DNA from 2 places in the Agromyces chitinivorans genome. Region 2 is predicted to be linked to the other one. Evidence: riboswitches for the same ligand, from Rfam matches in the RefSeq annotation. Region 2 holds a riboswitch; the other holds the start of a gene.
What was found. A riboswitch is a leader RNA that binds a small molecule or an ion and turns the genes downstream of it on or off. The one in region 2 is predicted to bind glycine.

Region 1: another riboswitch for glycine. It lies ahead of ABZK10_RS01835 (L-serine ammonia-lyase); the one in region 2 lies ahead of gcvT (glycine cleavage system aminomethyltransferase GcvT).

The regions. Positions count from the first base shown of each region.
Region 1 covers NZ_JBEPJZ010000001.1:369,833-376,256, reverse strand. The annotation lists gene ABZK10_RS01845 (UbiD family decarboxylase) at 1-901, shown strand, start outside; gene ABZK10_RS01840 (MBL fold metallo-hydrolase) at 936-1,601, shown strand; glycine riboswitch at 1,642-1,740, shown strand; glycine riboswitch at 1,744-1,827, shown strand; gene ABZK10_RS01835 (L-serine ammonia-lyase) at 1,955-3,322, shown strand; tRNA gene ABZK10_RS01830 (tRNA-Phe) at 3,396-3,471, opposite strand; tRNA gene ABZK10_RS01825 (tRNA-Asp) at 3,561-3,634, opposite strand; tRNA gene ABZK10_RS01820 (tRNA-Glu) at 3,666-3,738, opposite strand; gene ABZK10_RS01815 (M23 family metallopeptidase) at 4,023-5,381, shown strand; gene ABZK10_RS01810 (C40 family peptidase) at 5,374-6,424, shown strand, end outside.
Region 2 covers NZ_JBEPJZ010000002.1:809,035-815,458, forward strand. The annotation lists gene gcvP (aminomethyl-transferring glycine dehydrogenase) at 36-2,834, opposite strand; gene gcvH (glycine cleavage system protein GcvH) at 2,903-3,301, opposite strand; gene gcvT (glycine cleavage system aminomethyltransferase GcvT) at 3,385-4,533, opposite strand; glycine riboswitch at 4,587-4,680, opposite strand; glycine riboswitch at 4,682-4,768, opposite strand; gene ABZK10_RS16555 (putative endonuclease domain-containing protein) at 5,541-6,032, shown strand; gene ABZK10_RS16560 (NUDIX hydrolase) at 6,303-6,424, shown strand, end outside.

The sequences.
Region 1 (6,424 bases), on a different contig from region 2:
CATCTCGCCCGGCAAGCACGGCCGCCTCCACCGCGACGGCTACTTCGACAACGGCGAAGACATGCCCGCCGTGATCGTCGCCGGGCTCGATCCGCTGCAGTTCATGGCGAGCGGCCTCGAGATCCCGAACGGGGTGAACGAGCTCGAGTGGGTCGGAGGTGTGCAGGGCAGCCCGATCCCGACCATAACCGGCCGGTTCACGGGCCTGCCGATCCCCGCCGACGCCGAGATCGCGATCGAGGGGTTCCTCCGCCACGACAAGGAGCGCATCGAAGGGCCGTTCGGCGAGTGGACGGGGTACTACGCCTCGACCGCGCGACCCGAGCCGGTGTTCGAGGTGAGTGCGGTCTACTACCGCAACAACCCGATCATCCTCGGCTGCCCGCCCGAGAAGCCGCCCTACGAGGCCCAGCGGTTCCAGCAGTACGGCCGCAGTGCCAATCTCAAGCGCGAGATCACGGCCGCGGGGATCCCCGGCGTGACCGCGGCCTGGACGCACAGCGTCGGCGGCTGCCGGCTCTTCAACGTCATCGCGATCTCCCAGAAGTACCAGGGGCACTCGCGGCAGGTCGGCACGGTCGCGGCGCAGGTGCGCCAGGCCAACTACCTCGGTCGCATCGTGGTGGTGGTCGACGACGACATCGACATCACCGACCTGCACGAGGTGATCTGGGCGGTCTCGACGCGGGCGGATCCGGAGCGCGACACGATCATCCTCACCGGGGCGCTGAGCGGACACCTCGACCCCGCGATCCATCCCGATCGCAAGGGCACGAACTCGCGCATGATCATCGACGCCACCCGGCCCTACGAGTGGCGCGACCGGTTCCCACCCGCGATCGGGCCCTCGACCGAGGTGAAGCAGTACACGCGCGACACGTGGTCCTGGATCCTCGGATGACGCGTCCGGCCGAACCGGCGGTCGGGTGCGCGCGATGAGGGTCACCCGTCACGGTCATGCGGCGCTGCTCGTCGAGTGCGACGAGGTGCGGATGCTGCTGGATCCGGGGTCGTACGCCGACGAGTCGGCGTTCGCGCTCGAGGGGGTCGACGTGGTCGCCGTCACGCACGCCCACGCCGACCACTTCGATCCCGACCGGCTCGCCGCGCTGCACGCGCGCAATCCGAACGCGGTGCTCTGCGCACTGCCGGAGGTCATCGCGAGGGCGGGGGAGCGCTGGAGCGCGACCGTCGCGATGGAGGCGGGGCGGCACCTCGACCTGCCCGGGCTCACGGTGCGCGCGGTCGGCGGCACGCACGATGCCATCCACCCGGAGCTGCCCGTGCCGGGCAACCTCGGGTTCGTGCTCGCCGAGCGCGACGGGGTCTCGCTGTTCCATCCGGGCGATTCGTACGCGGCGGTGCCGGAGGGGGTCGACCTGCTGGCGGTGCCGATCGCCGCGCCGTGGGCGCGCCTCGGCGACACCGTCGAGTTCGTGCGTCGCGTCGCGCCGCGGTGGGTCCTGCCGATCCACGATGCGGGCCTGGCCCCGGTGTGGCGCCGGTACTTCTGGTCGACGGTGCTCGGCCTCGGCGGTGCCGAACCGGCGCCGGGGCTGGACGACGGGGTGATCGAGGTCGTTGCCTCGGGCGCGCGCTGACGCGCCGCGTGTTAGCGTGACGAACAGCGAACTGAATACCCGCATCGTGGCGGGAGAGCCCGCCGGGTCCGCCCGGGCGGCGCCGTAGGAGCAAGCCCCTCCCCGGGAATCTCTCAGGCACCCGTACCGCCACGACAGGGAACTCTGGAAAGCAGCAGGCCACGGTCTGCTCACCGACGGGGCAAGGCGGCGCGAGCCGCGCGAATCTCTCAGGTCATCGACAGAGCGGGGAGGAACCACCCGACGCCGGCGCGGCCGGCCCCGACCCGGGAGTTCCGATGACCCACCCTCCGACGACCGCAGCAGAGCGGATGCGGCCCGCAGCCGCGTCCCCGATCGCGGAGTCCGCGCCGATGCCGAGCGCGCTGGACCTGTTCACGATCGGCATCGGGCCGTCCTCCTCGCACACGGTCGGGCCGATGCGCGCCGCTCGCAGGTTCGTCGACGGCCTCGCCGCGGACGGGATGCTCGCGGAGGTCGCGCGCGTGCGGGTCGAGCTCCTCGGCTCGCTCGGTGCCACGGGGCGTGGGCACGGGTCGGATGCCGCGGTCGTCCTCGGCCTCGCCGGCGAGCACCCGGAGACGGTCGACGCGGCGAGTGTCGGCGCCCGGGTGGCGCGGGTCGCGGCGGAGCGGACGCTGCTGCTCGGCGGGTCGCAGCGCATCGCGTTCGATCCCGACGAGGACGTGGTCCTCCACCGCCGGAAGCGGCTGCCGGGGCACCCGAACGCCCTGACCTGCGAGGCGTTCGACGGCGCCGGCGCGACGCTGCGCACGGCGACGTACTACTCCGTGGGCGGCGGTTTCGTCGCCGACGACCTCGGCGGCCGCCCGACCGTCGTCGAGCAGCGCGCGGACGTGCCGTTCCCGTTCGCGTCCGGCGCCGAGCTGCTCGCGACGTGTCGAGCCGAGGGGATCGACATCGCGCAGGCGATGCTCGCGAACGAGTGCGCGCGGCGGCCCGAGGCCGAGGTCCGCGAGGAGCTGCTGCGGGTCTGGCGCGTCATGCGGGAGTGCGTCGAGCGCGGATGTTCCGCGGAGGCGGAGTTCCTGCCGGGATCGCTGCGCGTGCGCCGGCGCGCGCCCGGCCTCGCCCGGAAGCTGTCCGCGGCGGGCGAGTCGGGTCCGAGCGGCGCGATGGACTGGGTCAGCCTGTGGGCGCTCGCGGTCAACGAGGAGAACGCCGCGGGCGGCCGCGTGGTGACCGCGCCGACGAACGGCGCGGCGGGCATCGTGCCCGCGGTGCTGCACTACGCCGACCGGTTCGTCGGCGAGCTCGGCGACGACGCCGTGGTGCGCTTCCTGCTGACGGCCGCGGCCATCGGCCTGCTGCTGAAGCGCAACGCGTCGATCTCGGGCGCGGAGGTCGGCTGCCAGGGCGAGGTCGGCTCGGCCTGCTCCATGGCGGCCGCGGGGCTCTGCGCGCTGCTCGGCGGCACCCCGGAGCAGGTCGAGAACGCCGCCGAGATCGGCATCGAGCACCACCTCGGCCTCACCTGCGACCCGATCGGCGGGCTCGTGCAGATCCCGTGCATCGAGCGCAACGCCATCGCGAGCAGCACCGCGATCAACGCCGCGCGCATCGCCCTGCACGGCGACGGCACGCACCACGTCTCGCTCGACCAGGCCATCGCGACCATGCGCGAGACCGGCGCCGACATGAAGCGCAAGTACAAGGAGACCTCGCTCGGCGGACTCGCCGTGAACGTCATCGAGTGCTGAGCGCGGCGGGGCGGTGCCGCGCCGCGGCACCCGGAGACGCGAAGAAGCCCGGGCGAACCCGGGCTTCTCGTTCTGGTGGCTCCGACGGGCGTCGATCCCGTGACCTCACGATTTTCAGTCGTGCGCTCTACCAACTGAGCTACAGAGCCTGGTGCATCCGACGATGCGTTTCAGGCGGGGCATCCGAAGATGTTCCCCATACGGAGATGGGCTCTCGAGGAGAGCCCATCCGCCGAAGCGACCCTGACGGGACTTGAACCCGCGACCTCCGCCGTGACAGGGCGGCACGCTAACCAACTGCGCCACAGGGCCTTGCGTATTGAATTGTAACCTTCGTTCAGCGTGACCCCAACGGGATTCGAACCCGTGCTGCCGCCGTGAAAGGGCGGTGTCCTAGGCCGCTAAACGATGGGGCCGGGTGTCGCGCTGGACGCGACCGCCGACAGCCAAGCATACGGGCAGTTCCGCCAGATTCCAAAACGAGGCCGGAACCGATCCCGCGACGGGCCGTCGGCGCTCCCGGCGGGGGCCCGGACCCCGGGTAGCGTCGCGCTCGGCACGTCCCTCGTCCGGGGGCCGAGCACCACGTCGGCCGGCAATACCGAGGATCAGGCGGTCCGTTGTTACTGTGGCTGACGTTGCGGATGTGACGGATGTGACGATCGTGACGAAACCGGCCGAACGGCGGGAACGGGGAACCATGGCAGACGGGGCGGGGGAGGCGACGCAGGTCGCACCGCGACGCGCGCGGCGCGTCGGAACCGCCCTGCCCGGCCTCCGCCGCGCCATCGGGGTGTTCGGCGCCCTGCTCATCGTCGCGTCGATGTCCGTCGCCGCGCCCGCACCCGCGAACGCCGCCGACTACCCGACCTGGGACGAGGTCAAGAAGGCCAAGGCGAACACCGCCGCCGGCGCTGCCGCGGTCTCGGAGATCACCGACCTGATCGCGCAGCTCGAGGTGCGCGTGGAGGAGACCCGGGCCGAGGCCGAGCGGCGTACCGACGAGCTGCTCGCCGCCCAGCAGGCGTTCGACGAGGCGAACCGGCGTGCCGAGGAGATCCAGCAGCAGGCCGACGAGTCCGCGGCCGAGGCGGCCGAGGCCGAGGACAACGCCGGCCAGCTCGCCGCGCAGCTGTACCGCGCAGGCGGCACCGACCTCGGCATCAACATGATGCTGGAGGCCGGCACCGCGGCCGAGACCGACGAGCTGCTCTCGAAGCTGGGCAACATGAGCAAGATGGTCGAGCGCACGGCAGGCGTCTACGAGGAGGCGCAGCAGGCCGCGAACACCGCGAAGGCGCTCGGGGAGCAGGCCGCCGTCGCGCGCGACGAGCGCGAACAGCTCCGCATCGCGGCGGAGGAGGCGCTCGTCGCCGCGCAGGAGGCGCAGGCCGCCGCCGAGGCGGCGCTCGCCGAGTCCGAGGACAAGAAGATCGAGCTCGAGCAGCAGCTGAAGTACCTCAAGGACAAGGAGGCGACCACGATCGCCGCCTACCAGGAGGGCGAGCGCAAGCGCAAGGAAGAAGAGGAGCGCCGGCGCAAGGCTGCGGCTGCGGCGGCGGCGCGGGCCGCTGCGGCGGCCGCCGCAGCGGCGGCGTCGGGCGGTGGAGGCGGCCTCGCGGGCGGCACCACGAGCAGCCAGGGCTGGGCGATCCCGGCGTACGGGTACATCAGCGGCACCTACGGCCCGCGCACCAGCATCTGCACCCCGGGCGGGTGCTCCGGCGGCTTCCACTACGCGACCGACCTGGCGACCGGATGCTCCGCGCCCATCTACGCCGCCCACTCCGGCGTCGTCGTCTACGCGGGCTACTCCGGCACCTACGGCAACTTCATCAAGATCGACCACGGCAACGGCATCGCCACGGGCTACGCGCACATCCGGTACGGCGGCGTCTTCGTCGGTGTCGGGCAGACCGTGAGCGCCGGGCAGAACATCGCCAGCTCCGGCAGCACGGGTGCGTCCACCGGGTGCCACCTCCACTTCGAGGTGTTCCAGAACGGGTACCGCATCAACCCGCAGCCGTTCATGGCCGCGCGCGGAGTGCCGCTTGGCTGACGCCCGCGGGCCGCTGCGGCGGCGGCAGTCCGCGACGCTCTTCTCCGGCGTCGCGGTGGGGGTGCTCGCGGCGTCGGGCGGCGTCGCCGCTCCCGCCTTCGCGGCACCCGACTACCCGTCGTGGGCCGAGATCGAGGCGGCGAAGGGCGACGAGGCGGCGACGCAGGCGGAGATCGACCGGGTGTCCGAGCTCCTCGCCGGGCTCCAGGACGCCGCGGATGCCGCGGTGCGCGACGCGCAGGTCGCCGCGGAGGCGTTCCACCTCGCGCAGGACGAGCTCGACGCGGCCCTCGCGCGGGAGGCGGAGCTCGCCGCCCAGGCCGACGAGGCCGAGGCGCGCGCCGAGATCTCGAAGATGCGCGCAGGGCTCCTGGTCGCCCACCTCGCACGCACCGCGGGCACCGACCTGTCGCTGCAGCTCGTGCTGAGCGGGGCGGACGCCGAGACGCTGCTCGACGAGCTCGGGCGCGCGAGCAAGGTCGGCGAGCAGTCGCAGCTCGTGTACGACGAGGCCGTGGCCGACCGGAACACGGCCGATGCGCTGACGGCGGAGGCGGCGGATGCCGCCGCGGAGCGGGAGCGGCTCGCGACGGCGGCCGAGGCGCGTGCCGACGAGGCCGAGGCGGCCGCCGTCGCCGCGCAGGCAGCGGTCGACGAGCAGGAGCAGCGCTCGGTCGAGCTGTACGCGCAGCTCGCCTCGCTGAAGGACACGACGGCCGCCCTCGAGCGCGAGCGTGCAGAGGGGCAGCGGCAGGAGGCTGCGGAGCTGGCGCTGCGCGAGCAGGTCGCCCGCGAGCAGGCCGCCCGCGAGGCCGCCGAGCAGGCGGCGCGCGAGCAGGCGGAGGCCGACGCCGACGCAGACTCGGGTGCCGACGCCGACGCAGACTCGGGTGCCGCCGGCTCGGGGAGCTCGAGCGGGTCGTCGTCGGGCGGGAGCTCGTCGGGTTCGTCGGGTGGTTCGTCGGGGGCATCCGGCGGCTCGACCCCGACCCCGACGCCGCAACCGGAACCCGCCCCGGCGGCGCCGAACACGACCGCCGTCG
Region 2 (6,424 bases):
GATTCGAGCGGCGCAGCCCCGGGGCATCCGTCGGCCTAGGCGAACGCCTCCACGGGCGGGCACGCGCAGACGAGGTTGCGGTCGCCGTAGGCCTGGTCGACCCGGCGCACCGGCGGCCAGTACTTCGTGCGCACGAGCGAATGCACCGGGAAGACCGCCTGCTCGCGGGTGTACGGGTGGGTCCACTCCCCCACCGCGATCGACTCGGCCGTGTGCGGAGCGTTGCGGAGGGGGTTGTCGTCGGCCGGGAACTCGCCGCGGCCCACCGCGTCGGCCTCGGCCTTGATCGCGATCATCGCCTCGACGAAGCGCTCGAGCTCCGCCAGGTCCTCCGACTCGGTCGGTTCGACCATGAGCGTGCCCGCGACCGGGAACGACATGGTCGGCGCGTGGAAGCCGTAGTCGATGAGGCGCTTCGCCACGTCGTCGACGGTCACGCCCGTCGCCTGCGTGAGCGGACGCACGTCGAGGATGCACTCGTGCGCGACCAGCCCGTCGTCGCCCGTGTAGAGCACCGGGAAGTGCTCGCGCAGGCGCTCGGCGACGTAGTTCGCGGCGAGCACCGCGGCGGACGTCGCCTCGCGCAGCCCCTCGGAGCCCATCATGCGGATGTACGCCCACGAGATCGGGAGGATCGACGGGCTGCCGTACGGCGCCGCCGAGACCGGGCCGCCGCCGTGCACGAGCTCGCGGTGGTCGGCGCGCTGCGCCATCGGGTGGCCGGGCAGGTACGGCGCGAGGTGCGCCTTCGCTGCGACCGGGCCGACGCCGGGGCCGCCGCCGCCGTGCGGGATGCAGAACGTCTTGTGCAGGTTCAGGTGCGACACGTCGCCGCCGAAGTCGCCGAACCGGGCCGTGCCGAGCAGCGCGTTGAGGTTCGCGCCGTCGACGTAGACCTGGCCGCCGGCGTCGTGCACGGCCTGCGTGATGTCGACCACGTCGTGCTCGTAGACGCCGTGCGTCGACGGGTAGGTGATCATGAGCGCCGCGATCTCGGCGGCGTTCGCGTCGATCTTGGCGCGCAGGTCGTCGAGGTCGACGTTGCCGCGGTCGTCGCAGGCCACGACCACCACGCGCATGCCGGCCAGCACGGCGGATGCCGCGTTGGTGCCGTGCGCGCTCTGCGGGATGAGGCACACCGTGCGCTCCGGCTCGCCGTTGGCGTGGTGGTAGCCGCGGATCGCGAGCAGGCCCGCGAGCTCGCCCTGGCTGCCCGCGTTCGGCTGCAGCGAGACGGTGTCGTACCCGGTCACCTCGGCAAGCCACGACTCGAGCTGCTCGATGAGCGCGAGCGAGCCGACCACGTCGGCCTCGGGGGCGAACGGATGCAGGTTCGCGAACTCCGGCCAGGTGACCGCCTGCATCTCGGTTGCGGCGTTCAGCTTCATGGTGCACGAGCCGAGCGGGATCATGCCGCGGTCGAGCGCGTAGTCGCGGTCGCCGAGGAGCTTCAGGTACCGCATCATGGCGGTCTCGGAGTGGTGCGTATTGAAGACAGGGTGCTCGAGGTAGGCCGTGCTGCGGCTGAGGGCCTCGGGGATGGCCGAGCCGGTCAGTGCCGCCTCGCCGCGCTCCTCGGGCCCGCCGAAGGCGCGGGTGACGAGGTGCAGCTCGTCGAACGTCGTGGTCTCGTCGACCGAGACCTGCACGGTCGCCTCGTCGGCGGCCCAGAGGTGCACACCGAGCTCGCGGGCGCGCTCGACGACGCGATCTGCCGTGCCGGGCACGACGACGCTGAGCGTGTCGAAGAAGGCGTCGTGCACGACGGTCTGGCCGAGGTCGGCGAGCTGCTCGGCGAGCAGGTGCGCCATTCCCGCGGTGCGGGCCGCGATCGCGCGCAGGCCGCGGGGGCCGTGGTAGACGGCGTACATCGACGCCATCACGGCCAGCAGCACCTGCGCGGTGCAGATGTTCGAGGTCGCCTTCTCGCGGCGGATGTGCTGCTCGCGCGCCTGCAGGCTGAGCCGGTACGCCGGATGCCCCGCGGCATCCTGCGACACCCCCACCAGGCGCCCCGGCAGCTGGCGCTCGAGGCCCTTCCGCACGGCCATGAAGCCCGCGTGCGGCCCGCCGAAGCCCATCGGCACGCCGAAGCGCTGCGAGGTGCCCACGGCGACGTCCGCGCCGAGCTCGCCGGGCGGGGTGACGAGCGTCGTCGCGAGGAGATCTGCCGCGGCGACGGCGATGCCGCCGCCCGCGTGCACGGCCTCGAACACGGCCGACGGGTCCCAGATGCGGCCGGATGCCCCGGGGTACTGCGCGAACACGCCGAAGCACTCCCCCAGCCCGGCCGGGTCGGTCTCGGCGAGCGGCAGCTCCGCGAGCTCGATGCCCACGGCCTCGGCGCGCGAGCGCAGCAGCGCGAGCGTCTGCGGCAGCGCGTCGGCGTCGACCACGAACCGGGCCGTCTTCGCCTTCGAGGCGCGGCGTGCCAGGAGCATCCCCTCGACCACCGCGGTGCCCTCGTCGAGCATCGAGGCGTTCGCCGTGTCGAGCCCGGTGAGGTCGGCGACCATGGTCTGGAAGTTCAGCATCGCCTCGAGGCGGCCCTGCGAGATCTCGGGCTGGTACGGCGTGTAGGCCGTGTACCAGGAGGGGTTCTCGAGCACGTTGCGCTGGATCACGGCCGGGGTGATCGTGCCGAAGTAGCCCAGGCCGATCATCGACGTGCGCACGGTGTTCTCGTCGGCGATCGCGCGGAGCTCGGCGAGCGCCTGCCGCTCGGTCGCGGCCTCGGGGATGGACGAGGAGATGACCTCGCGCATCTGGATCGAGCTCGGCACCGCCGCGTCGACGAGCGCGTCGAGCGAGTCGTAGCCGAGGGTCGCCAGCATCAGCGCCTGGTCGTCGCGGGTCGTGCCGATGTGGCGACGGCCGAAGGCGTCGAGGTCGTACGTGCCGCTCACTCGCCCGTGACCTCGCGGTACTGCTCGAGGCTCAGCAGGTCCGCCGGGATCTCCGCGACCGTGACCTTGATCAGCCAGCCGTCGCCGAAGGGGTCGCTGTTGAGCAGCTCGGGCTCCTCGACCGCGCGCTCGTTCACCTCGGTCACGGTGCCGTCGACCGGCGAGATGAGCTCGCCCACCGACTTCGTCGACTCGATCTCGCCCACGACGTCGCCTGCGGCGACGGCCGTGCCGACCGCGGGCAGCTCGACGAACACGACGTCGCCCAGCTTCTCGGCGGCGTAGGCGGTGATGCCCACGACCACGCCGCCCGCGTCGACGCCCTCCGCGGGATCCTCGTCGACGAGCACCCACTCGTGGTCGCTCGTGTACTTCAGGTCGTTCAGGTCGGTCATGGGGTTCCCCTCGGATCGGTGGGTCGCGGTGCTCGGTGGGCGGTGCGGTTCGTGGTGGGTGGCGGGTTCGCCGGACGGCGCGGCTACTGCTCGCGGCGGTAGAAGGGCAGGTCGACGACGGATGCGGCGATGCGCGTGCCGCGCACGTCGACATACAGCGCGGTGCCCGTCGCCGCGTGACGCGGAGCGACGTAGGCCATGGCGATCGGGTGGCCGAGCGTGGGCGACAGCGCGCCGCTCGTGATCACGCCGACCTCGGAGGCATCCGCCCCCTCGCCGTCGAACAGCGCGTACCCGGCGCGGCCCGCGCGGCGGCCCTCGCTCGCGAGCCCGACCAGCACCGGGGCATCCGCCGCCGGCCCCTCCTCGCTCGCGGCGCGGCCGACGAAGTCGACCTCCTTGGCGAGCGCGACGACGCGCCCGAGCCCCGCCTGCGCCGGGAACGTGTCGCGGGTGAGCTCGTGCCCGTAGAGCGGCATGCCCGCCTCGAGGCGCAGCGTGTCGCGGCTGGCCAGGCCCGCCGGCACGAGCCCGAGCGGCTCGCCGGCCTCGACGAGCGCCTCCCAGAGGGCGGGCGCCTGGTCGGGCGAGACGTAGAGCTCGAAGCCGTCCTCGCCCGTGTAGCCGGTGCGCGCGACGAGCACCGGCTGCTCGGCGAACTCGGCCGCGACGGCGCGGTAGTACTTCATTCCGGTGACGGCATGCACGAAGTCGTCGTGGTCGTTGCCGTCGCCCTGGATGCCGAAGCCGGGCGTCGTGGTGAGGATCTCGAGGGCCTTCGGCCCCTGCACCGCGACAAGGGCGACGTCGTCGGACTCGTCGAACACCTCGCAGTCGAACGGCGCCGTGCGGGCGCGCAGCTCGTCGGCGACGTGGGCGGCGTTGGCGGCGTTGGCGACGACGAGGAAGCGGTCGGCCCCCGTGCGGTAGACCACGAGGTCGTCGATCACGCCGCCGTGGCGCGCGAGCAGCAGCGTGTACTTCGCCTGACCCTCGGCGCTGGCCGAGAGCTTGCCGGCGAGCGCGTAGTCGAGCGCGCGGTCGGCCTCGGGCCCGACGACCACGATCTCGCCCATGTGCGAGAGGTCGAAGATGCCCGCCGCGGTGCGGACCGCCTTGTGCTCGGCGAGGTCGGACGAATAGCGCACGGGCATCTGCCAGCCCGCGAAGTCGGTGAAGGTCGCGCCGGCGGCGCGGTGGATCGCATCGAGGGGGCTCAGGCGTTCGGTCACGGAGTTCTCCTGTCGTCGCACGGCGCGCGCGGCATGCTGCCGCGGTCGAGAACTCCCCCTCTGTCATGTGCCTGAGAGTTTCACGGACCCCGTGGGGTGCGCTTTCACCGTGGGCGGGATGCTCGTGGCATCCGCTTTTCAGAGCGGCCTGCTCGCTGCGGTCTGTGACCTGAGAGATTGGCGGGGAGGCTTGCTCCTTCGGTGCCGGCCCAGCCGGCTCTCCCGCAACGCGTCGATGGCCCGATATGCGATTGTGCGCACAGCCTACCAACCGAATCCGGGAATCCTCGCCCCGCGCTGCGCGCGAGCCCGGTCCGGCCCCAGACCCGTCAATCTCCTGCGCTCTCGCGCCTCATGGCGCAGTTTCTTGACGGGTCTCGCGCACGACCCGTCCCCGTGGTCTCGAGACCCGTCAAGAGCCTGCACTCCCAGCGCTGAGAACGCAGGTTCTTGACGGGCGTTGTATCGGCGACCAGGGGTAGGTCCTCCACAGGCGCGAACGGGCACCCTCTCGGGGGGTGTGCGCATGCGGCACCGCCGAAGTCCGGCTCGTTGGAGACAGTGTCAGCATGCGAAGTCCGAGCCGACTCCCCGCCGATCTCGTGTCCCGCGTGTCATTCACGACTGGGGATGCCGCGAAGCACGGCGTCGGACATCGGCGGCTCGCCGCACCCGACATCGTGGCTCCGTTCCACGGGGTTCGGTCCGCCCAAGACGCACCACCGCTCGCGTCGGCCTATCAGGTGCGACTCGCCGAGGGTCAGTGCTTCAGCCACACCACGGCCGCACTGCTCTTAGGCTGTCCGCTCCCCCGCAGGCTGGAACGAGACCCGCGTGTCCACGTCTCGAGCGTCGGGAAGTGGCGCGGGCCCCGCACTCGCGGGGTCGTCGGGCACGAGCTGTCGAGCCGATGCACCAAGGTCATCGAGGTCGATGGCCTGCTGGTGACGGATGCTCCGACCACCTGGCGCCACCTCGCCGGGATGCTCTCCGTCGACGAGCTCATCGTGGTCGGCGACTACTTGGTGTCGCCCCGCGGGTCCTACGGCGATCTCCCTGCCCTCACCGAGGACGAGGCGCTCCAGCGTTCGATCGAGCGAACGCCGCGCCTTCGCGGAGCGGCTCGCGCCCGCGATGCACTCGTCGACGTCCGCGCGGGCGCCCGTTCACCGAAGGAGACCGAAGCTCGGCTCATGCTCTGCCGTGCAGGATTGCCGGAGCCGGTGCTGAACCATCCAGTCGTCGACGAGAAGGGCGAACTCATCGCAGAGATCGACCTCGCGTACCCGGACGACCTTCTCGGAGTGGAGTACGAGGGCGACACGCATCGCGAGCGCGAACGCTTCCGTCGTGACATCCGACGCATCGAACGGCTCCAGGACGCGGGTTGGCACATGATCCGCCTGACCTCGGACGACGTTGACGCGACGCTCACGACGACGGCCTCCTGCGACGCGGTGGAGCGAATCGAACGCCGACTCCGCATGCCTCGCACCTGAAGACCAGAGACGCGGCAGACCTGGTTCCCCGCCCCGCTGAGACCCGTCAAGAAGCTGCGCTCTCCCCGCTGGGAGCGCAGTTTTCTGACGGGTCTCGAGCCACCTACGTGACCCGACACGCAAGACCCGTCAGGAAACTGCGGTCTGGCTCGCCAAAGCGCAGGGAATTGACGGGTCTGGAAGTTCGCGGGGGCGGTTTGTGTTCGGGTCAGGGTGACACTAAGATGGACGCGGTCTTCGAGTCAGACTGACACTTAGGGGGTGGGGCGGATGCCGGTGGAGCCCGTGGGCACGCACGACGCGCGCCTCGCCGTGTCGACGGTGATCTTCGCGCTGCGCCGCGACGAGGCATCCGGACTGCCCACGCTCTGGATTCCGCTGGTGCGCCGCAC